Regions from separate parts of the Fodinicurvata halophila genome, predicted to be linked through region 2. Evidence: predicted binding sites of a transcription regulator. Region 2 holds the regulator's gene; each other region holds the start of a gene.
The links. Region 2 encodes HrcA, which represses chaperone genes, less so after heat shock. Its sites were predicted from a motif close to GTTAGCACTCNCCNNNGGNGAGTGCTAAC; they were not measured.

Region 1 (7,178 bases), on a different contig from region 2:
TGATGCCAGTGTGCATATCGAGGATCGCGGGTATCAATTCGCTGACGGCGTGTACGAAGTCGTGCCCGTCATGTCCGGAAAGCTGGTGGATGAGGCCCGTCACCTGGACCGGTTGGAGCGCTCGCTGTCCGAACTGCAAATGGATATGCCTATGAGTCGCCGGGCACTGCAGCTGGTTTGCGACAGTGTGATAGAGCGCAATTATCTGACTAACGGTTTCGTCTACATGCAGGTAACGCGCGGTGTCGCACCTCGAGATCATAAGTTTCCCAAGGGAATCAAGCCGGCCATCGTCATCACTGCCAAGCAGACGAAGCCGCAGAGTACGGCTGTCCTGGAGGATGGAGTTGCGGTCAAGACCGTCCCAGACATCCGCTGGCGTCGCCGCGATATCAAATCCATATCCTTGCTGCCCAATTGCATGGCCAAACAGGCCGCCGTCGAGGAAGGTGCCTTCGAGGCCTGGATGGTCGAGGAGGATGGAACCGTCACCGAAGGCTCGTCGACGAATGCCTGGATCGTGACGAAGGATGGCATCCTCGTCACACGTACAGCGGATCACGACATTCTCAATGGAATTACGCGCATGGGCTTGCTGGAGGTGGCTGCGGAGGCAGGTGTGCAGTTCGAGGAAAGACCTTTCACGCTGGAAGAGGCCTATGAGGCACGCGAGGCCTTCCTGACATCCAGCACGAACCATGTCACCCCGATCACGCGCATTGACGATCGCTCGGTTGCCAACGGCAAGCCCGGCTCCGTAACCATGAAACTGCGCGAAGCCTACCTGGATCGTATTGCCCGTGAATGACATCACTCAGCACGGCAAGCCGCGTGCTCTGCTCTTTGACTGGGACAATACGCTTGTCGATACTTGGCCTACGATCCATGCGGCCCTTCATGTCACCTTCGAACGGTTTGGCATGCCTCCTTGGTCATTGGACGAAGTGCGGCAAAGGGTGCGCGTTTCAGCACGTGAAGGTTTTCCAAAGCTCTTCGGGGATCGCTCCAACGAGGCCCTGGATGTTTTTTACGAAGCGTTCAAGGCGCAACATATCGAGCAGCTGAGCGTACTCGAGGGGGCCGCGGAAATGCTTTCCGGCCTGCACGAAGCCGGGTTCTACCTCGGGGTCGTCAGTAACAAGTCCGGACCGCTTCTGCGTCGCGAAGTCGACCATCTTGGTTGGGCCCGGTATTTCAGCAGAGTGGTTGGGGCCACGGATGCGGAGCGCGATAAGCCGGCTGCGGAACCTGTGCAGCTGGCTCTGGCGGAGTCCGGTGTGATGCCCGGAAAAGATGTCTGGTTCGTGGGTGATACCGATATCGATCTGATCTGTGCGCAAAACGCCGGCTGCGTCCCGGTCCTGCTGCGCGCGGAACCTCCAGGCCAGCAGGAATTCGAAGAGGTCGTGCCACGCTTTTATGTCTGTGATCGTCGCTCTCTATTGGCTCTGCTGCGATAAATCACTATCTAGAAATTGTGCGGCTTTTTCCGGAGGTCTTTCTGCCATATCGCGATAGATCATTATCTGGTAAACGGTGCGCTTACAGTGCTGTAAGAGATAAGCAGCAAACCCCGTGAATCATAATGAACTGACTTAAAGGAAAGGGGGAACCAATGGCCGGCGAGAAATCCCAGAATGTGCAGGATGTTTTTCTGAACAGCATCCGCAAGAACAAGATTCCGGTCACAGTATTCTTGGTAAATGGCGTGAAACTGCAGGGGATCGTTACCTGGTTCGACAACTTCTGTGTACTGCTGCGTCGCGATGCGCATTCCCAGCTTGTCTATAAGCACGCTATATCAACGATCATGCCAAGTGGTCCTCTTCAGCTTTTCGAGCCTTCCGAGAAGGAGACTGAGGAAGGCGGTGAGGAGGCTTAACGGGTCCCTACTTGACGGAAAATCCTCCAGAAGAAACGAAAACGGCCGGTAGCGGCAGGACTGTGGAGGGCGAGGTTTGCCTCGTCATCCATGCGGTCGAGAAAAAGCCTGGCGTGGCGCACAGCCATGCCGAAGCCCGGCTTGAGGAAGCCGTCGGGCTTGCCGCTGCCATCAATCTTCAGGTTGCCCATTCAGAAGTTGTCCGGCTGGACAAGGTGAGACCGGGAACCCTCATCGGAATGGGCGTGATCGAACGCCTGCGCAGCCTCGTTCAGGAAACCGGGGCGGTCGTTGTCATAGTCGATTCAGCTCTTACCCCTGTCCAGCAACGCAATCTGGAACGCGAGCTGAATTGCAAGGTTATCGACCGGACAGGTCTGATTCTCGAGATCTTCGGTGCACGTGCCCGTACCAAGGAAGGACGCCTCCAGGTTCAACTTGCGGCCTTGAACTATCAGCGTTCACGCCTCGTGCGTTCCTGGACGCACCTGGAACGCCAGCGTGGTGGTGCCGGCTTCATGGGCGGGCCCGGCGAACGCCAGATCGAACTCGACCGACGCATGCTGGACGATCAGATCATTCGCCTCAAGAAAGCCCTGAAGCAAGTTCGGCGTACGCGGTCTTTGCACCGCACCGCCCGGCAGCGTGTGCCTCATCCAGTCATTGCCTTGGCCGGTTATACGAATGCCGGAAAGTCGACGCTGTTCAACCGGTTGTCCTCGGCGAATGTCAAAGTGGAGGACCAGCTTTTTGCCACGCTGGATCCGACCATGCGGAATATCCGGTTGCCATCGGGGATGAATGCCATTCTCTCGGACACCGTGGGTTTCATCACGGATTTGCCGACGGATCTGGTTGCGGCGTTCCGTGCCACCCTGGAAGAGGTGGTGGAAGCTGACATCATCTTGCATGTTCGCGATATCTCGCATCCCGAGACGGAACTCCACAAGCAGTCAGTCCTTCAGGTTCTCCACGACCTCGGAGTTACGGGCGAAGAAGCGCCGGAGTCCAAGCCGATCATCGAGGTCCTGAACAAGATCGATCTGTTGGACGAAGACTCCCTCAAGAGCTGGCGCAACCTGGCCGACCGGGCGCCGGGACAGGCCCTGGTTTCGGCTGAAACCGGAGAAGGTTTGAATTTTCTTCAGGAAATCATTGAGCAGAGGTTGCGTGAGAGAGATGAACTCCTATCTCTCGCCATAGATCTGAAGGATGGCGCAACCTTGGCCTGGTGCTACGAGCACGGGCGGGTTGTTTCCCGTCATGACGATGACAGCAAGGCACATATCCGCGTGTCCATGGATCCGGCGAACGCCGCACGCCTGAAGGCTTACACAGACTGAGAGCCAATGCCCAATGACCTTTGCGATGGTTGACTCATCTAGGGCGAGAGCTAGTATGTCGGCCTTGTTAGCACTCTACGCGGATGAGTGCTTAATCCTTTCATGAAACATACCGTCGTCACCACAGTCCTTAGCGAGGAGAAAACAAATGAAATTTCGGCCACTGCATGACCGCGTCGTTGTTGAGCCGTTGGACACCGAGGAAACGACCGTTGGCGGAATCATTATTCCCGATACGGCAAAGGAAAAGCCCATGCAGGGCAAGGTTGTCGCGGTCGGCCCTGGTGCCCGTGGCGATGACGGCAAGGTCGTCGCGCCTGATGTCAAGACTGGTGACACCGTGCTCTACGGCAAGTGGTCCGGCACGGAGGTCAAGGTCGATGGCAAGGAAGTGCTGATCATGCGCGAGAACGACATCATGGGGGTTCTGGGCTGATCACCGGATCGTCCGAACCTCTTCCGGAAGCAAACCAGTCCCAACAAAGTTTCAAGGAGTAACCGAGTATGGCAGCCAAAGATTTGAAGTTCGGCGGCGATGCACGCCAGCGCATGATGCGTGGTGTCGATACCCTGGCCGATGCGGTCAAGGTGACGTTGGGTCCCAAGGGTCGCAACGTGGTTCTCGACAAGTCCTTCGGTTCGCCGCGCAGCACCAAGGACGGTGTGACGGTGGCCAAGGAAATCGAACTGTCCGACAAGTTCGAGAACATGGGCGCACAGCTTGTGCGTGAGGTGGCCAGCAAGACCAATGACACGGCTGGTGACGGAACCACCACGGCGACCGTGCTGGCGCAGACCATTCTGCGCGAGGGCTCCAAGGCCGTCGCTGCGGGCCTGAACCCCATGGACCTGAAGCGCGGCATCGACGAGGCCGTGAAGGCTGTTGTCGCGAGCCTGCGCAAACAGTCCAACAAGATCTCCGCTTCCAGCGAGATTGCTCAGGTTGGCACGATTTCGGCCAATGGCGACAAGGAAATCGGCGAGATGATCGCCGAAGCCATGCAGAAGGTCGGTAACGAGGGTGTAATCACGGTCGAGGAGGCCAAGTCGCTCGAGACCGAACTCGAGGTCGTCGAGGGCATGCAGTTCGACCGCGGCTATCTCTCCCCGTACTTCGTCACCAACTCCGAAAAGATGCTCTGCGAACTGGAGAACCCCTACATTCTCATTCTAGAGAAGAAGCTCTCCAACCTGCAGGCCCTCCTGCCGATCCTCGAGTCGGTGGTGCAGTCCAGCCGTCCGCTGCTGATCATTGCCGAGGATGTCGAGGGCGAGGCTCTGGCCACCCTGGTGGTCAACAAGCTGCGCGGCGGCCTCAAGGTCGCGGCCGTCAAGGCCCCCGGCTTTGGTGATCGCCGCAAGGCCATGCTTGAGGACATCGCGGTCCTGACCGATGGCCAGGTGGTTTCCGAGGATCTGGGCATCAAGCTGGAGAACGTGACCCTCGACATGCTGGGCAGCACCAAGCGTGTGTCCATCACCAAGGACGAGACCACCATCGTTGAGGGACAGGGCAAGAAGAAGCAGATCGAAGCCCGCGTGAACCAGATCAAGGGCCAGATCGAGGAGACTTCCTCGGACTACGACCGTGAGAAGCTGCAGGAGCGGCTGGCGAAGCTGGCCGGCGGTGTTGCCGTCATCCGCGTCGGCGGTGCCACGGAAACCGAGGTGAAGGAGAAGAAGGACCGCGTCGACGACGCCCTGCACGCCACGCGCGCAGCCGTCGAGGAAGGCATCGTTCCAGGCGGTGGCGTTGCGCTTCTCCACTCCACCAAGGCACTTGAAAAGCTCAAGGTGGCCAATGAAGACCAGAAGGTTGGTGTGGACATTGTCCGCAGGGCGCTCCAGGGACCGGTGCGCCAGATTGCCGAGAACGCCGGCGTCGATGGCGCTGTCGTGGCCGGTAAGCTGCTGGAAAGCAAGGACCAGAACTGGGGCTTCGATGCCTACAAGGGTGAGTACACCGACCTGGTGAAAGCCGGCATCATCGACCCGACCAAGGTCGTGCGTACAGCCCTGCAGGACGCTGCCTCCGTTGCGGGCCTTATGGTAACCACGGAAGCCATGATCGCCGAGAAGCCGGATCAGAAGGAAAGCGGCGGTGGAGCCGCTGCCGGCGGCGGCGGAATGGGTGGCATGGGCGATATGGGTATGGGTTTCTAAGACCCACCCGTACATGCCAGGTATTTTTGCGGAGCCGCGGGAGTTATCCTGCGGCTCTGCTGCTTTCTGAGACATCCAGTGTACCAACCCTGATCATGCCAGCCTTCGATCCGGAAAGAGTTGCGGAACTTGTTCGTCAAGCTGCCGCGGAGTTCGTGCTCCCACGATTCCGGCGCCTGGAGAAGGGCGACGTCCGGGAAAAGCTCAGAGGCGAACTCGTTACCGTTGCAGATTTGGATGTCGAAACCTTCTTGTCAGAGAAACTCAGAACTCTCTGGCCCGGTTCGGTCGTGGTGGGGGAAGAATCCTCCGAGGATGTTCCCGAGGGGCTGGAGGAACTGAGAGGCGAAAAACCGGTCTGGATCATCGATCCCGTGGATGGCACCGCGAACTTTGCGGCCGGCAATGATTGCTTCGCCATCATGATAGCCTTGGCAGAACGGCGAAGCCTGCGGGCGGCATGGATTTATGCGCCTGTACAGGATGTCATGCTGCATGCGGAAGCCGGGCAGGGGAGTTGGAGGAACGGGAAGCGTCTCTGTCAGCTGCAATCTGCGGCCAGCAATCAGGACCTTTGCGGCACACTGCATTTCGGAACCTATGGCAATCCCGAGCTGGTTCGACGCTTCGAGAGAAACCGTCGAAATTTGCGCACGCTGAAGAGTCTGCGCTGTTCCGGGCATGAATATCTCAGATTGGTTAGTGGCGAGAGCAGTTTCTCTCTCTTCACGCGCACGAAGCCGTGGGATCATGCGCCGGGTGTGCTGATCTATCGCGAACTCGGGGGACAGGCGCGCCACCTACCGGAAGGCCAGGACTATGACGTCGGCAGTTGCGAGCCGGGCCCCTTGCTGCTCGCACCGGATGCGGCTAGCTGGAAAGCGGTGAAGAACAGACTGCTCGCTACCTGACAGACACCGTGATCAGTCCTCGGAAGGATAGAGGGCAAAGGAATTGAAAGACTGGGCCGTGGGCATGACTTCGATACGGTTGATGTTCATGTGTGGCGGCAGGGTTGACGCCCAGAAGACTGCTTCCGCGATATCTTCTGAACTCAAGACCTTCAGGCCCTCATAAACGCCACGTGCCTTTTCCTCGTCGCCCTTGTACCGCACCTTCGAGAATTCCGTTTCCACCATTCCCGGCTCGATCGAGGTCACGCGCAGGTCGGTGCCTCCCAGGTCCGCTCGCAGGGTCAGGGAAAAGTGATTGGCGAACGCCTTGGTGGCCGCATAGACATTGCCGCGCGGCGCCGGGTAGTTACCGGCCACCGAACCGATGTTGATAATATGTCCTTCGTTTCGTTCGGTCATGCCGGGCAGCAGTGCATGGGTAATCTGGAGCAGACCGGTGACGTTGGTGTCGATCATGGTGCGCCAGTTTTCCAGCTCGGCATCTTGGGAAAGTTCTCCCCCTTGTGCGAGACCGGCATTGTTGATCAGCAGGTTGATATCCGAGAATGCAGCGGGCAGGGACTCGACAGCTGTTCTGATCGATGTTTCGTCCTGCACGTCGAGGGGCAGGGCACAGGCCTGCTCGCCAAGCTCTTCCTTGAGAGCCTGCAATCGATCCTCTCGCCGGCCGGTGATTACGACTTTCGCGCCTTCCGCCACCAGACGCCTGGCGATGGCTGCACCAATGCCGGCTGTGGCGCCCGTAATGAAAGCAATCAGGTTTCGGGTATCATATCTCGAATACATTCAGGGCCTTCCATTATAAGCTTAATCTTCCGATTCAATCGAATGAGGACGAACAAGGCTTCTTGGCATCCTGCCAGGCCTCTTCCATGA
Region 2 (7,178 bases):
TACGCGGATTTGCCTTTCTTGTCGTCGTCGACTTCCTCGAAGTCGGCGTCGACCACCGAGTCATCCTCCGAGCTCGAATCCGCGGTGCTCTCCTCGCCGGTAGCACCATCACCCGTGGCGGCGCCACTTCCATCCTCGGTGTCATAGAGTGCCGCACCGACCTTCATGGACGCCTGGGACAGGGCCTCGGTCTTTTCCTTGATGGCCTCGAGGTCCTCGCCGTCCTTGACCTCCTTGAGGTCGGCGATGGCCTGCTCGACTTCGGACTTGGCCGTGGCGTCGATCTTGTCGCCGCTCTCGCTGAGGGTCTTCTCCGTGGTGTGGATCAGGCTCTCGGCGTTGTTGCGGGCGTCGATGAGCTCGCGCTTCTTCTTGTCGGCCTCGGCATTCTCCTCGGCCTCCTTGACCATGCGCTCGATGTCCTCTTCGGACAGACCGCCGGAGGCCTGGATGCGGATGGCCTGCTCCTTGTTGGTGGCCTTGTCCTTGGCCGAGACGTTCACGAGGCCGTTGGCGTCGATGTCGAAGGTTACTTCGATCTGCGGCACGCCGCGCGGGGCGGCAGGGATGCCGACCAGGTCGAACTGACCCAGCATCTTGTTGTCCGCGGCCATTTCGCGCTCGCCCTGGAAGACCCGGATGGTCACGGCGTTCTGGTTGTCCTCGGCCGTCGAGAAGACCTGGGACTTCCGTGTCGGAATCGTGGTGTTGCGCTCGATCAGCTTGGTCATGACGCCGCCCAGGGTCTCGATACCCAGCGACAGCGGTGTCACGTCGAGCAGCAGCACGTCCTTGACGTCGCCCTGGAGCACGCCGCCCTGAATGGCGGCACCGATCGCCACCACTTCGTCGGGATTGACGCCGCGGTGGGGCTCCTTGCCGAAGAAGTTCTTCACGTTCTCGATGATCTTGGGCATGCGGGTCATGCCGCCGACCATGATCACCTCGTCGATCTCGCCGGCGCTGACACCGGCGTCCTTCAGGGCCGACTTGCAGGGGCCGATCGTGCGCTTGACCAGGTCATCCACCAGCGCTTCCAGCTTGGCCCGGGACAGCTTGATGTTCAGGTGCTTCGGGCCGGAGGAATCGGCCGTGATGAACGGCAGGTTCACTTCCGTCTGGCTGCTGCTGGACAGCTCGATCTTGGCTTTCTCGGCCGCTTCCTTCAGGCGCTGCAGCGCCAGCTTGTCCTGGCGCAGGTCGATGCCCTGCTCCTTCTTGAACTCGTCGGCCAGGTACTCGATGATCTGGCTGTCGAAGTCCTCGCCGCCCAGGAAAGTGTCGCCGTTGGTCGACTTCACCTCGAAGACGCCGTCGCCGATTTCCAGGATCGAGATGTCGAAGGTGCCGCCGCCCAGGTCATAGACCGCGATGGTGCCGGACGTCTTCTTGTCCAGCCCATAGGCCAGCGCGGCTGCCGTGGGCTCGTTAATAATGCGCAGCACCTCCAGGCCGGCAATGCGACCGGCGTCCTTGGTGGCCTGGCGCTGCGAGTCGTTGAAGTAGGCCGGCACGGTAATGACCGCCTGCTCCACCTTCTCGCCGAGATGGCTCTCCGCGGTCTCCTTCATCTTCTGGAGAATCTGCGCGGAGATCTGGCTCGGGCTGTACTTCTCGCCATTCACCTGGACCCAGGCGTCGCCGTTCGGCCCTTCCACGATCTGGTAGGAAACCAGGTCCTTGTCCTTCTTCGTGGTCGGGTCGTCATAGCGCCGGCCGATGAGTCGCTTGATCGCGAAAAGCGTGTTTTCCGGATTGGTGACCGCCTGACGCTTGGCCGGCTGGCCGACCAATGTTCCGTCTTCGGTGAAAGCCACCATGGAAGGTGTGGTACGCGTGCCTTCCGTATTCTCGATCACCCGTCCGTCCTTGCCGTCCATTACGGCGACACAGGAGTTCGTCGTTCCGAGGTCGATACCAATAACTTTGCTCATTTATATCCTCTCTTTCGCAGCAGACTTCTGAGACAGCCTCATAAAGCGCCGTCCCTAGTCCCTTGGAGGTCCGGTCCGGGGGACCAAAAAACCTGTTGATCTTACCAGAAGGCGGCGAATGCCGCTTACGTCCGCATATATAAGGCTTTCGACCCAGCCTACAAGGCGCGCAGCGGCTTTCTTCTTCAGCTTGTCTCGCTTCGGGGAAAGGGGCAGGATGAGTTCATGCTCTACAGGAACCGACCGCCCTTCCCCGACAATCGCATATATCTGACGATCCTCTGGTTGATGGTGGTAAATATTGTGGTCGGGGCCTTGCTGGCCCTGTTCGGCGAACGGGTTTTCGACAGTTCCGCGCTTGCGCATTTCGGCACCGGCCTGATGCTGGTGGCGGGCATTGTCTACTTCTTCTTCCGCTGGCTGGGGCTTCGGGAAGGCGTACGCCGGCGCCAGGCCGCCTCCCGCGACCAAGCGGAGGGTGAGCGGCCCGGACAGGATTGAATCCTGAGGGGCCGGCGGATGCCGCCGGCCCCTCAGGCCTGGGTGTCTACCTGTCCGCCGGGTCCGTTCTGGCTGCTGCCCTTGGAGACGGCCACGCGCGCCGGGCGCAGCAAGCGGTCGTGCAGGATATAGCCAGGTTCCAGGACCTGGGAGATCGTTCCGGGCGGATAGTTGGGATCCTCGACCTCCACCATGGCTTCGTGATAGTGCGGATTCAGGCGTTCGCCCACCGGGTCGATGCGCTTGATGTGGTTCTTCTCGAAGGCCTCCAGCAGGGATTTCTCCGTCATCTCCACGCCGGTCATCAGGCTCTTCAGGTGCTCGTTCTCCTCGGCGGCGCCGGCGGGCACGCTGTCGAGGGCGCGCCGCAGGTTGTCGGCAACGCTCAGCAGGTCCTTGGCAAGACCGCCGCCGGCGTACTTGACGGCCTCGTCACGCTCCTTGCGTGCCCGATTGCGGATATTCTCCGCATCGGCCATGGCGCGCAAAAGCTGATCCTTGAGCGAGGCGATCTCCGCGCGCAGGGCTTCGGTCTCGTCGCCCTCCGTTTCGTCCGGGGTTGCCTCATCGCCATCCCTCTCCTGCTCGGCGACGGCAGATGGGTCGAACTCCGAGTCCATCGTGTTCTGGTCCTCCGTGAATTCCTCTTCCGTCGAGGAATCGGGCGTTTGGGTTTGCTGCGGACGTTTTGCCATGAGTCCTTTCCGAATAATAACTGATACAGACTGACTATCTGTGTGAGCGAGGCGCCCGTTTTAAGGGGTCAGCCGATCAAGCGACCGATGACCTTCGCCGTGTAGTCCACCATTGGTATGATCCGGCCATAGTCGATGCGTGTCGGACCGATCACGCCGATGGCCCCCACGATCTGCTGCCGGCTGTTGTTGTAAGGCGCGACGACCATGGAGCATCCGGCCATGCCGAACAACTCGTTTTCAGCGCCGATGAAGATCTGAACGCCTTCGGCGTCGTCGGTCAGGTCCAGCAGGCGAAGCAGGGCTTCCTTCTTTTCCAGCGCCGTGAACAGCTGCCGGATGTGCTCCAAGTCCTCGAGAGCCTGAACGTCACTGAGCAACTGGGCCTGGCCGCGCACGATCAGGGCACCGCCGCTGGAATTGTCGGCCCAGGTGGCCAGTCCGGCCTCGACCACGCGCGAAGTCAGTTCGTCCAGGCGCGCACGCTGCTCCTCCAGCTCCTTGTTGACGATCTGTCGGGCATCTTCCAGCGTGCGGCCGCGCAGGTGAGTCGAGAGGAAGTTGGACGCTTCCACCAGGGAAGACGGCGGCAGGCCCACAGGCACGTCGATCACGCGGTTCTCCACGTTTCCTGACTCGCCGACAAGCACCACAAGGGCCCGCCCCGGGCCGAGTGACACGAACTCGATATGCTTGAGGGTATCGTCCTGCTGCTTCGGGGCAAGCACGAGCCCGGCGCAGTGCGATAGATCCGAGAGCAGGCTGGTGGCCTCCTCGAGAACCTGGGAGAGGCTGCGTCCGGAGGCCGCACACTGTCCCTCGATGATCTCGCGTTCGTCCTGTCCCAGATTGCCGTGTTCGAGCAGGCCGTCCACATAAAGGCGCAGGCCTTGCTCCGTGGGCAGCCGCCCGGCCGAGGTGTGGGGGGCCACCAGCAGTCCCAGCTCCTCCAGGTCGGCCATGACGTTGCGGATCGTGGCCGATGAGAGATCCAGACCCATGTTGCGCGACAGCGTGCGCGAGCCCACAGGGGCGCCGGTTTCCACATAGGCATCGACGATCATGCGCAGAATTTCACGCGAACGCTCGTTCAGCGCGCCCAGTTCGGGGCGGGCGGCAAAAGACTTTGAGGGACGCTTGGACATGGAGGTCATGAGATCGATTATACCGGAGAAACACTGCAGGCCGAGAGCAAACTTCACCCTCGCCAATCACACGCAGAGCATTTAGTCCGTGACGTGAGCGGTTTCAACGGCCCCTATGCGACTGGACGGCCCTGCTTCCAGGCGTTAGGTTCGCGCCGTTTCACGGCAGTTTGTCCTGTCAGACCGATGCCTCCAGGGGCCTCGGCCCGTTCTGCCTATCATATGCAATAGGGAGGTCGCCCATGCGTCCCAGTGGCCGGTCCACCGACCAGCTTCGCGAGATTACCCTCGAAACCCATGTCAACAAGTATGCCGAGGGCTCCTGCCTGGCTCGCTTCGGGGACACCCATGTTCTGTGCACGGCCAGCGTGGATCCCGGCGTGCCGGGCTGGCTGCGCAACAGCGGACGCGGCTGGGTGACCGCGGAATACGGCATGTTGCCCCGGGCCACCGACGGGCGGACCGATCGCGAAGCCGCGCGCGGCCGTCAGAGCGGCCGGACCCAGGAGATCCAACGCCTGATCGGGCGCAGCCTGCGAGCCGTGACCGACATGAGCGCGTTCGGCGAGCGTCAGATCCGCCTGGACTGCGACGTACTGCAGGCCGATGGAGGAACGCGCACGGCGGCCATCACCGGAGCCTATGTGGCGCTCTACATTGCCTTCGAGCACCTGCGCCGTCTGGGTGTTGTCGAGAAGGTCCCGCTGTCCGAAGAGGTGGCGGCCGTCTCCTGCGGGCTCTTTCGCGGGATCCCGGTGCTTGACCTGGACTACGCGGAAGACTCCGAAGCCGGTGCCGATGCCAACTTCGTGATGACGGCGAGCGGCGGAATCGTGGAAATCCAGGGCACGGCCGAGGATGTCCCCTTTACGCGCGAGGCGTTCGATCATCTCATGGAGCTGGCCGAAAGCGGCATTCAGCGATTGACGGAGGTTCAGCGCGCCGCCCTGGGCGAACTGGGGGGTGCGGCATGACAGCCAGGGCTTTGCTCGGCGAACGCCTGGTCATTGCCAGCCACAACCCGGGAAAGGTCCGGGAGATCGAGGCGCTGCTGACTCCCTTCGGTATCGAGGTGGTCTCGGCCGGAACGCTGGAGCTGCCCGAGCCGGAGGAAACCGGTCACACCTTTGCCGAGAATGCCGCCTTGAAGGCGGAAACCGCGGCCGAGTCCTCCGGGCTGGCCGCCCTGGCCGATGATTCCGGTCTCGTGGTGCCGGCACTCGACGGAGCGCCCGGTATCTACTCGGCCCGCTGGGCGGGGCCGGACAAGGATTTTTCTCACGCCATGGAGCGGGTGAACCGCGAACTTGGCGAGAGTCGGGACCGGCATGCCTATTTCGTCTGTGCGCTGGCCCTGGCGCGACCCGGAGAGGAGATACGGATCTTCGAGGGGCGAGTGGATGGCGTCCTGCTCTGGCCGCCCCGGGGCGAGCGGGGGTTCGGCTACGACCCCATGTTCCTGCCCGACGGCCGCAGCGAGAGTTTCGGCGAGATGGATCCGGCCGAGAAGCATGCCATCAGTCATCGCGCCCGCGCCTTTCGGGATCTGGACTCCTGGCTGCGCAAAACGGAGTGATGGCACAGGTGCAAACGGAAATGGCTGTCTTGGAAACCGATAGCAAAGCGGAGGCCTCGCAGGCCGGCTTCGGACTGTACATTCACTGGCCCTTTTGCCAGTCCAAGTGCCCCTATTGCGATTTCAACAGCCATGTGCGCGAGACCATCGATCAGGCACGCTGGCGTTCCGCACTGCTGAACGAGCTGGAGCACTTTGCCCGTCGCACCCGGGGGCGCCGCCTGACCTCTGTTTTCTTTGGCGGCGGCACGCCGTCCCTGATGGCACCGGACACCGTGGGTGCGCTTCTCGAGCGCCTGCCGCAGCACTGGCAGCTGGCCGAGGACCTGGAGGTGACGCTCGAGGCGAACCCGACCTCAACGGAGGCCGAGAAGTTCGCCGCCTATCGGGCGGCCGGCGTCAACCGCCTGTCGCTAGGGGTGCAGTCCTTCGACGACGAGGCACTGGCCTTCCTGGGCCGCCGTCACTCGGCCGCCGAGGCGCGCCAGGCTATCGCGCTGGCCCGGCGGCATTTTCCGCGCTTCTCCTTCGACCTGATCTATGCGCGGCCGGACCAGAGCCTCTCGGCCTGGGAAGACGAGCTCCAGGCCGCCTTGCAAGAGGGAACGGAGCACATCTCGCTCTACCAGTTGACGATCGAACCCAACACCGTCTTTCACGGCGACTGGCGCCGCGGCGAACTGCACCTGCCACCCGAAGAGCGCCAGGCCACTCTCTACGAGCGCACCGCCGAGATCCTGAAACCGGCCGGGCTGCTGGGATACGAGATCTCGAACTATGCCCGTCCCGGTGCGGAGAGCCGCCACAACCTGGTCTACTGGCGCTATGGCGATTACCTGGGCATCGGCCCGGGCGCGCACGGGCGCCTGACCCTCGATGGTCAGCGCTATGCCTTGCGCCAGCACCGGGCTCCCGAGGCCTGGCTGGAGAGCGTGGAGCGCCAGGGCCATGCCACGCGTGCGGACACCGCCCTGACGCGCGAGGAGCGCCTTACCGAACGCCTGATGATGGGGCTGCGGCTTGCGGAGGGGATCAATCGCGCGGATGTGGAATCCGAACAGGGCCGTTGCCTGGAGGAACTGCTGGACCGGGACCGGCTCACCGCGCTTTGCGAGGAAGGCTATCTGGAACTGACACCACAGCGCCTGCGCGCCCTGCCGGCGGGGCGCCAGCGCCTCGACGCCCTGCTGGGATACCTGCTGGGCCGAACGCGCGCCGCTAGTTGATCAGCGGTTCAAAGCTGTCCGGCGCCGCCTCGAGACGCTCGAAACCGTCACTGCGCAGTTCGTAGACGGCCAGGCCGCGTTCCACCTCGCCCTGGGGCCGC
Region 3 (7,178 bases), on a different contig from region 2:
AGCGGGGACCGGCTTGTTGTCGTAGAACTGGGCCAGAAAGGCGCCCAGCACCTCGGTCGTTTCCAGATTGCTGTCGTGTCCCGGAAAGTAGGAGCGATTGCCATAGTTACGACCGGCCCGGAAGAAGAAGACCTGGATGCAGCTCTGGCCGCCTTCCTGATGCACCGCGATGACATCGGCATCGTTGATGCCTTCCACGTTCACGTCCTGGCTGGACTGGATGTGGGCGAGCGCGCGAATGCGGTCGCGATAGCGCGCAGCCGTCTCGAAGTCCAGGTTTTCCGCGGCCTCCTGCATCAGGCCTGCAAGTTCCCCCTGGATGGCACTGTCCCTGCCCGACAGGAAGGCCCGGGCGGCCTCCACCAGTTGGCCGTACTCCTGTTGGCTGATGCGCCCAACGCAGGGCGCCGAGCAGCGTTTGATCTGGTAGAGCAGGCAGGGCCGTGTCCGGTTGGCGAAGACATGGTCCGAGCAGGAGCGCAGCAGGAAGGCCTTCTCCAGTGCTGTCAGCGTGCGGTTGACCGCGCCGGCCGAGGCAAAGGGACCGTAGTAGGCGCCTTCGCGCTCATGGGATCCGCGATGCTTTGTCAGGCGCGGATAGGAATGGTCACTGCTGAGGAAGATATAGGGAAAGGACTTGTCGTCGCGCAGCAGCACGTTGTAGCGCGGCATGAAGCGCTTGATGAGATTGCTTTCCAGCAGCAAGGCCTCGACTTCGCTGTTGGTGCGCACGATCTCGAGGCCACAGGTTTCCGCAATCATCCGCTGCAGACGACGGGGTTGCTTGGAGATCTGGGTGTAGCTGTAAACGCGCTTGCGCAGGTTCTTCGCCTTTCCGACATAGAGCACGTCGTTGCGGCGATTCAGCATGCGATAGACGCCGGGACTTTCCGGCAGCGTTTTCACCGCCTTTTCCAGAACGCCCACACCCTGGGCCAGGGAGGTCTCGGAATGCGTCGGGCCCTCTGCCTCGAAGCCTTCTGCCGCCTCGGCCAGACCGGGAATCGCGCCATGGAATTCCAGCGAGTCCGGGGTGTCATCGTGGAACCGCGGAGCCCGTTTCCCGCCGGCCGAGGGATCCTTGATTCGTCGGTTGCCTTTTGCCTTTGCCATTCTCAGAAAATCGCAGCTTTGTGCCTGACTGTCAGCGGAACGTTTCCAAGGGTATCTTCCTCCACTTGCAAGCCACCCCGAGGTCCGCCTGTGCGAATCACGCGGAATCTCTGGGCCTTGGAAGACTTTCCACGGTTTCTGTGGATAACTCTGTGGTTATCTTCGTCTTGTCAAAGCCGGGGCCCAGCAGAATCAAGCTTTTCTATAGACTGCCCAATTTTTGGGCAACAGTTTAAGTGTCTGTTGTTTAATACATTTTTCAATGTCAATCTTCATAAAACAGTAATATGTAAAGAAATTTGAGGAAAAGGGGGGTAGCCCCGAGTTTTTCCGGGCGATGTGTAAAACTTTCGAAGAGTCAATCCCCAAAGTCAGTTCACTTGCCCCCATCCAAGGTGCTGTCCGCCATCCAGCGCGATCATCTGGCCGGTCACGGAACGCGCTTTGAGAAGATAGCTCAAGGTGTTGCGCAGTTCATCCATGTCGGGGCCCCGTCTAAGGGGGACCTTCCCGACCTGGGCGTTGAACTGTTCTCGGGTCTGATTCGGGCTGGGAAGGGTCGGTCCGGGGCCAATGGCGTTAACCCGGATGCGCGGGGCGAGGGCCAGAGCGAGCGTCCGTGTCAGGGTCCACAAGCCGCTCTTGCTCAGCGTGTAGCTGATGAAGTGCGGCGTCAGGTTCCAGACCCGCTGGTCCAGCATGTTGAGGATCAGCCCTCCCCGATCCTGTGGCAGAGCACGCCCCAGGGCCTGGCCGAGGACGTAGGGTGCGCGCAGGTTGGGCTCCATGTGCAGGTCCCAGCTCTGCCGGGTGGTATCGTCCCATTCATCGCGCACGAAGGTGGCGGCGTTATTGACCAGCACGCCAAGGGGACCAAGCTGCTCCAGCACGGCCTCTGCCAGGTTTTCCGTGTCTTCTTCCTGGGACAGGTCAGCCTGAAAGATAACAGCTTCGCCGCCGCTGTCGGTGATAATCTGCGCCGTCTCCTCGGCGGCGGCCTGAGATGTGTTGTAGTGCAGGGCCACACGGTAGCCATGGGCTGCCAGTTCCAGGGCCATGGCCTGCCCGAGCCGCTGGCCGGCCCCTGTTACCAGAGCGCTGGTCGGATAGGTGTCCGGATGCCGGTCCGTGGCTGCCATGGTCTGATTCACTCGTCCTTGTCTTCCGGCACGAAATCCAGCGCCGCTGAATTGATGCAATAGCGCAGGCCCGTCGGTTCCGGTCCGTCGGGAAAGACATGCCCCTGATGTGCGCCACAGTTTCCACAGTGTGTTTCCGTGCGGCTCATCCAGAGCTTGCGATCCTCCCTGGTTCCCACGGCATCTTCCACGATCGGCTGCCAGAAGGAGGGCCAGCCGGTGCCGCTGTCGAACTTGTGCGTGGATGAGAAGAGGGGCGTGCCGCAGACGATGCAACTGTATGTGCCGGCCCGCTTTTCATCGTGCAATGCGCCGCTGAAGGGGCGTTCGGTTCCCTCGTTCTGCGTGACCTCCCGCTGCTCGGGGGTCAGGTGTGAAACATCAATGCTGGATCGTTGCTTTTCCGCAGTCATGCCGCTTCCTTGCCTTTCCTCGATGGAATGTTGTCATCTCCCCGGATATTGGGTCTCTGAGGGACAAGTGCCAATGGCAAAGCAAAGGGCCGGCATGTTTCCATGCCGGCCCGAAGCTTTTCTGCCAAGTCAATGAGGACGTGGATCAGAAGTCCATGTCACCCATTCCGGCACCGGCGCCCGCCGCAGACTTCCTGCTCTCCGGCTTCTCGGCAACCATGGCTTCGGTTGTGATCAGCAGACCGGCGATGGAAGCGGCGTCCTGCAGGGCCGTACGCACGACCTTGGTCGGGTCGATGATGCCGGCCTTCACCATGTCGGTGTATTCGCCGGTGTAGGCATCGAAGCCCCAGTTGTAGTCCTTGTGCTCGGCCAGCTTGCCGGCGACAACGGCGCCATCCAGTCCGGCGTTCTGGGCGATCTGACGCACCGGGGCCTGGAGGGCCCGGCGGATGATGTCCACGCCGACCTTCTGGTCGTTGTTGATCGGCTTCACCTTGTCGAGCGCGGCAATCGAGTGCAGCAGGGCGACACCGCCGCCCGGCAGGATGCCTTCCTCGACGGCTGCGCGCGTGGCGTGCAGGGCGTCGTCGACACGGTCCTTCTTCTCTTTCACTTCGGTTTCCGTGGACCCGCCGACGCGGATCACGGCAACACCGCCGGCCAGCTTCGCCAGGCGCTCCTGCAGCTTCTCGCGGTCGTAGTCCGAGGAGGTCTCCTCGATCTGGCCCTTGATCTGGTTCACGCGGGCTTCGATGTCCTTCTTCTTGCCCGCTCCATCGACGATGGTGGTCTCTTCCTTCGTGATGGTCACCTTCTTGGCGCGGCCCAGCATGTCGAGGGTCACGTTCTCCAGCTTGATGCCCAGGTCTTCGGAGATGGCGGTGCCGTTGGTGAGGACCGCGATATCCTGCAGCATGGCCTTGCGGCGATCACCGAAGCCGGGGGCCTTGACGGCCGCGACCTTGAGGCCACCGCGCAGCTTGTTGACCACCAGGGTGGCCAGGGCCTCGCCCTCGACATCCTCGGCAATGATCAGCAGCGGACGGCTGGACTGGACGACCGACTCGAGCACAGGCAGGAGGGCTTGCAGATTGCCCAGCTTCTTCTCGAAGATCAGCACGTAGGGGTCCTCAAGCTCGACGCGCATCTTGTCGCCGTCGGTGACGAAGTACGGGGAGAGATAGCCGCGGTCGAACTGCATGCCCTCGACGACCTCGAGTTCGGTCTCGAGCGACTTGGCCTCCTCGACCGTGATCACGCCCTCGTTGCCGACCTTCTGCATGGCCTTGGCCAGCATCTCGCCGATTTCCTTGTCGCCGTTGGCCGAGATGGTGCCCACCTGGGCGATCTCGGAATTCTGGCTGATATCGCGCGAGCGTTTGCGCAGGTCGGCGACCACGGCGTCAACGGCCAGCTCGATCCCGCGCTTCAGATCCATGGGGTTCAGGCCCGCGGCCACGGCCTTGGAGCCCTCGCGCACGATGGATTGCGCCAGGACGGTCGCCGTGGTGGTGCCATCGCCGGCCATGTCGTTGGTCTTGGTGGCCACTTCGCGCACCATCTGGGCGCCCATGTTCTCGAACTTGTCGGACAGTTCGATTTCCTTGGCCACCGTCACACCGTCCTTGGTGATGCGCGGCGCGCCGAAGGACTTGTCGAGGACCACGTTGCGGCCCTTGGGGCCGAGCGTCACCTTGACCGCATCGGCCAGGATATCGACGCCGCGCAGCAGGCGCTGGCGTGCATCCTGTGAAAATTTGACTTCCTTGGCAGACATGTCTTGTCGTCCCTTGTGTTAAGCGGCCTTCTTCGAGGCTTTCTTGCCCTCGAGAATGCCCATGATGTCGGATTCCTTCATGATCAGCAGCTCTTCGCCGTTGATCTTGACCTCGGTTCCCGACCACTTGCCGAAGATGATCCGGTCACCTTCCTTGAGGTCGAGCGCGATCAGCTCGCCCTTGTCGTTACGGGCACCCGGGCCGACGGCGACGACTTCGCCCTGCATCGGCTTTTCCTTGGCGGTATCCGGAATGATGATGCCGCCGGCGGTGCGCTCGTCTTCCTCGATGCGCCGAACCACCACGCGGTCATGAAGCGGCCTGAATTTCATTAATCGTCCTCCCAATAGAGACTGACGTGTTGAGGGGATGCTGTTAGCACTCCTTTTAAGCGAGTGCTAAGGCAGGCTTCATTTACGACCACCCCGACCCTTTTTCAAGAGCCTTGTGAAAAAATAGAACAGGGCGTTTTCAGGAAGTTATCGGCTCTGTGCCTGTTTCTTCTGTTCGCGGTAGAAAACATAGAGGCCGCTGGCGATCAGGATGACCGCACCGAGGAGCGTGAACCCGTCGGGCAGGTCGCCGAACAGCAGGAAACCGTAGAATGTGGCCCAGATCATGTTCGAGTAGTTGAAGGGCGCCACCACGGCGGCCGGCGCCGCCTGGTAGGCCTTGATGATGCAGAAGTGGCTGGCACCGCCGATGGCCCCGATGGAGACCAGGCCGATCCAGCCCCAGAGATCCGGCGTGGTCCAGAAGAAGGGGACCACGAAGAACATGACGATCATGCCGATGAGCGCGCTGTAGGTCAGCGTGGTCATGGGCGATTCGCTCTGGCTCAGCTGGCGCGTGTTGATGTGATAGAGGCCATTGGTGCAGGCCGCTGCCAGGACATAGAGGGTGGCCGGATCAAAAAGGTCGCTGCCGGGGCGGATGATGATCAGTGCGCCGATGAAGCCCAGCAGCACGCCCGTCCAGCGGCGAATGCCCACCGGTTCGCCCAGCAGGGGCATGGACAGCGCGGTCACGATCAAGGGCACGGCCAGCATCACCGCAGCGGCCTCGGCCAGCGGGATATGCGAAATGCCCAGGAAGAACAGGCTGGTGGTCACCAGCAGCATCAGCGAGCGGAACAGCTGCAGGGGCAGGCGGCGCGTGCGCAACAGGGCCGGCAGGCGCAGGTTCAGCAAGGCCACCATGATCAGGACGTGGAATGTATAGCGGGCCCAGACGATCTGGGCGATGTCATAACTCTGGGACAGGGTCTTCGCGATGGCATCCATGCTGACGAACAGGAAGACCGCGAACAGCATCCAGAAGATGCCCCGCCTGTTGGCGGCCGCGACGGACAGTGCGTCGACAGGTTGCAGGTGCGTTGACATGGAGCCCCCCGGAGGCGATTGCATTGCTATGATTCTCGCCGACTGTCTTTGTAGACCCTGCAACCCTCTCGGCGTAATTGCCAATCCTGCGGGGGTGCATTGCACGGTGGACAGGGCCGGGGCGGTCTCGGCGTTTTTCAAAAGATAAACAGGAAGAGGCAGCATGACGGATCAGCACGACAGCGAAAGCGGACAGGAAGAGATCATTGCCTTCCTGAAGGACCCGTCCACCCACCCGGAGGCTGCCGGCGAGGTCCGGCACGTCACCACCCACGTGGCCCACGTCTTCCTGGCCGGCGAGCGGGCCTGGAAGATCAAGCGGGCGGTGGCCTATTCCTTCCTGGATTTTACCGGCCTGGAGGCACGCGAGGAGGTTTGCCGCAGGGAAGTGGAGCTGAACCGCCGGACCGCGCCCCAGATCTACCTCGGTGTTCATGCCATAACCCGGGCCAGAGATGGCGGCCTGGAGTTCGACGGCGCGGGCGAAACCCTGGACTGGGTCATCGAGATGCGCCGTTTCGACCAGGCCCTGATGTTCGATCACCTGATCGAACAGGGGGAGCTGGAGCCGCGCCACATCATCGACCTGGTGGATCGCGTCCATGACCTGCATGTGCAGGCCGAGCGCCTCGCCGCGCCCTACGGCGGGACCGAGGGCCTGCAAGGCGTGGTGGAGGAAAATGCCGAGGACATGAAGGCGATGCCGGCCTGCTTCACGCCGGACGCTGTGGCAGATCTGACCCGTCGGAGCCGGACCGCCCTGGAGCGCGTCGGGCCGCTGCTGGACCGACGCCGTGAGGAGGGCTGGGTGCGGCAGTGCCATGGGGATCTGCACCTGGGCAACGTGGTGCTCTGGCAGGAGCAGGCGACTCCCTTCGATTGTATCGAGTTCAGCCAGCGTATTGCCGGCATCGATGTCGTCTACGACCTGGCCTATCTGCTGATGGACCTGGTCAACCGGGATCACCGGCATTTCGCCAACCTGGCCATGAATCGCTACCTCAGTCGGGTGGGGCAGGTGGGGGTCCTGGACGCCCTGCCGTTGATGCTGAGTATCCGCGCAGCCGTACGGGCAAAGGTGACAGCGGCCGCCGTGGACGCGCAGGAGGACAAGGCCGAGGCCGAGAGGCTGACAGATGCTGCCGGGCGTTTCTTCGCGCTGGCCCGCCAGTTTCTGGAGCCTGCGGATCAACCGCGGCTGATTGCGGTCGGAGGCTTTTCGGGAACCGGAAAGTCCACGCTGGCGGCAGGCCTGGCGCCCGCGGTGGGGCGTGCGCCCGGCGCCCTGCACCTGCGCAGCGACATGATCCGCAAGCGACTGCAAGGCGTGGCTCCGGAAACACGGCTTCC

Region 1: a site for HrcA is predicted at 3,292-3,320, ahead of groES (co-chaperone GroES). Genes of this name have one in related genera too.
Region 3: a site for HrcA is predicted at 4,821-4,849, ahead of groES (co-chaperone GroES). Genes of this name have one in related genera too.

What each region holds. Positions count from the first base shown of each region.
Region 1 is NZ_JBHSCW010000003.1:584,482-591,659, reverse strand. Features, by position in the region: gene dat (D-amino-acid transaminase) at 1-808, shown strand, start outside; gene ACFOW6_RS07580 (HAD family hydrolase) at 801-1,460, shown strand; gene hfq (RNA chaperone Hfq) at 1,616-1,882, shown strand; gene ACFOW6_RS07570 (hypothetical protein) at 1,879-2,073, opposite strand; gene hflX (GTPase HflX) at 1,996-3,225, shown strand; gene groES (co-chaperone GroES) at 3,374-3,661, shown strand; gene groL (chaperonin GroEL) at 3,730-5,388, shown strand; gene ACFOW6_RS07550 (inositol monophosphatase family protein) at 5,484-6,299, shown strand; gene ACFOW6_RS07545 (SDR family NAD(P)-dependent oxidoreductase) at 6,312-7,088, opposite strand; gene mazG (nucleoside triphosphate pyrophosphohydrolase) at 7,123-7,178, opposite strand, start outside.
Region 2 is NZ_JBHSCW010000007.1:47,034-54,211, forward strand. Features, by position in the region: gene dnaK (molecular chaperone DnaK) at 1-1,934, opposite strand, end outside; gene ACFOW6_RS12490 (hypothetical protein) at 2,160-2,435, shown strand; gene grpE (nucleotide exchange factor GrpE) at 2,468-3,130, opposite strand; gene hrcA (heat-inducible transcriptional repressor HrcA) at 3,199-4,275, opposite strand; gene rph (ribonuclease PH) at 4,518-5,249, shown strand; gene rdgB (RdgB/HAM1 family non-canonical purine NTP pyrophosphatase) at 5,246-5,851, shown strand; gene hemW (radical SAM family heme chaperone HemW) at 5,881-7,077, shown strand; gene ACFOW6_RS12520 (penicillin-binding protein activator) at 7,070-7,178, opposite strand, start outside.
Region 3 is NZ_JBHSCW010000008.1:85,449-92,626, reverse strand. Features, by position in the region: gene uvrC (excinuclease ABC subunit UvrC) at 1-1,113, opposite strand, end outside; gene ACFOW6_RS14390 (SDR family oxidoreductase) at 1,485-2,252, opposite strand; gene msrB (peptide-methionine (R)-S-oxide reductase MsrB) at 2,261-2,665, opposite strand; gene groL (chaperonin GroEL) at 2,811-4,445, opposite strand; gene groES (co-chaperone GroES) at 4,464-4,778, opposite strand; gene ACFOW6_RS14370 (DMT family transporter) at 4,926-5,828, opposite strand; gene ACFOW6_RS14365 (bifunctional aminoglycoside phosphotransferase/ATP-binding protein) at 5,992-7,178, shown strand, end outside.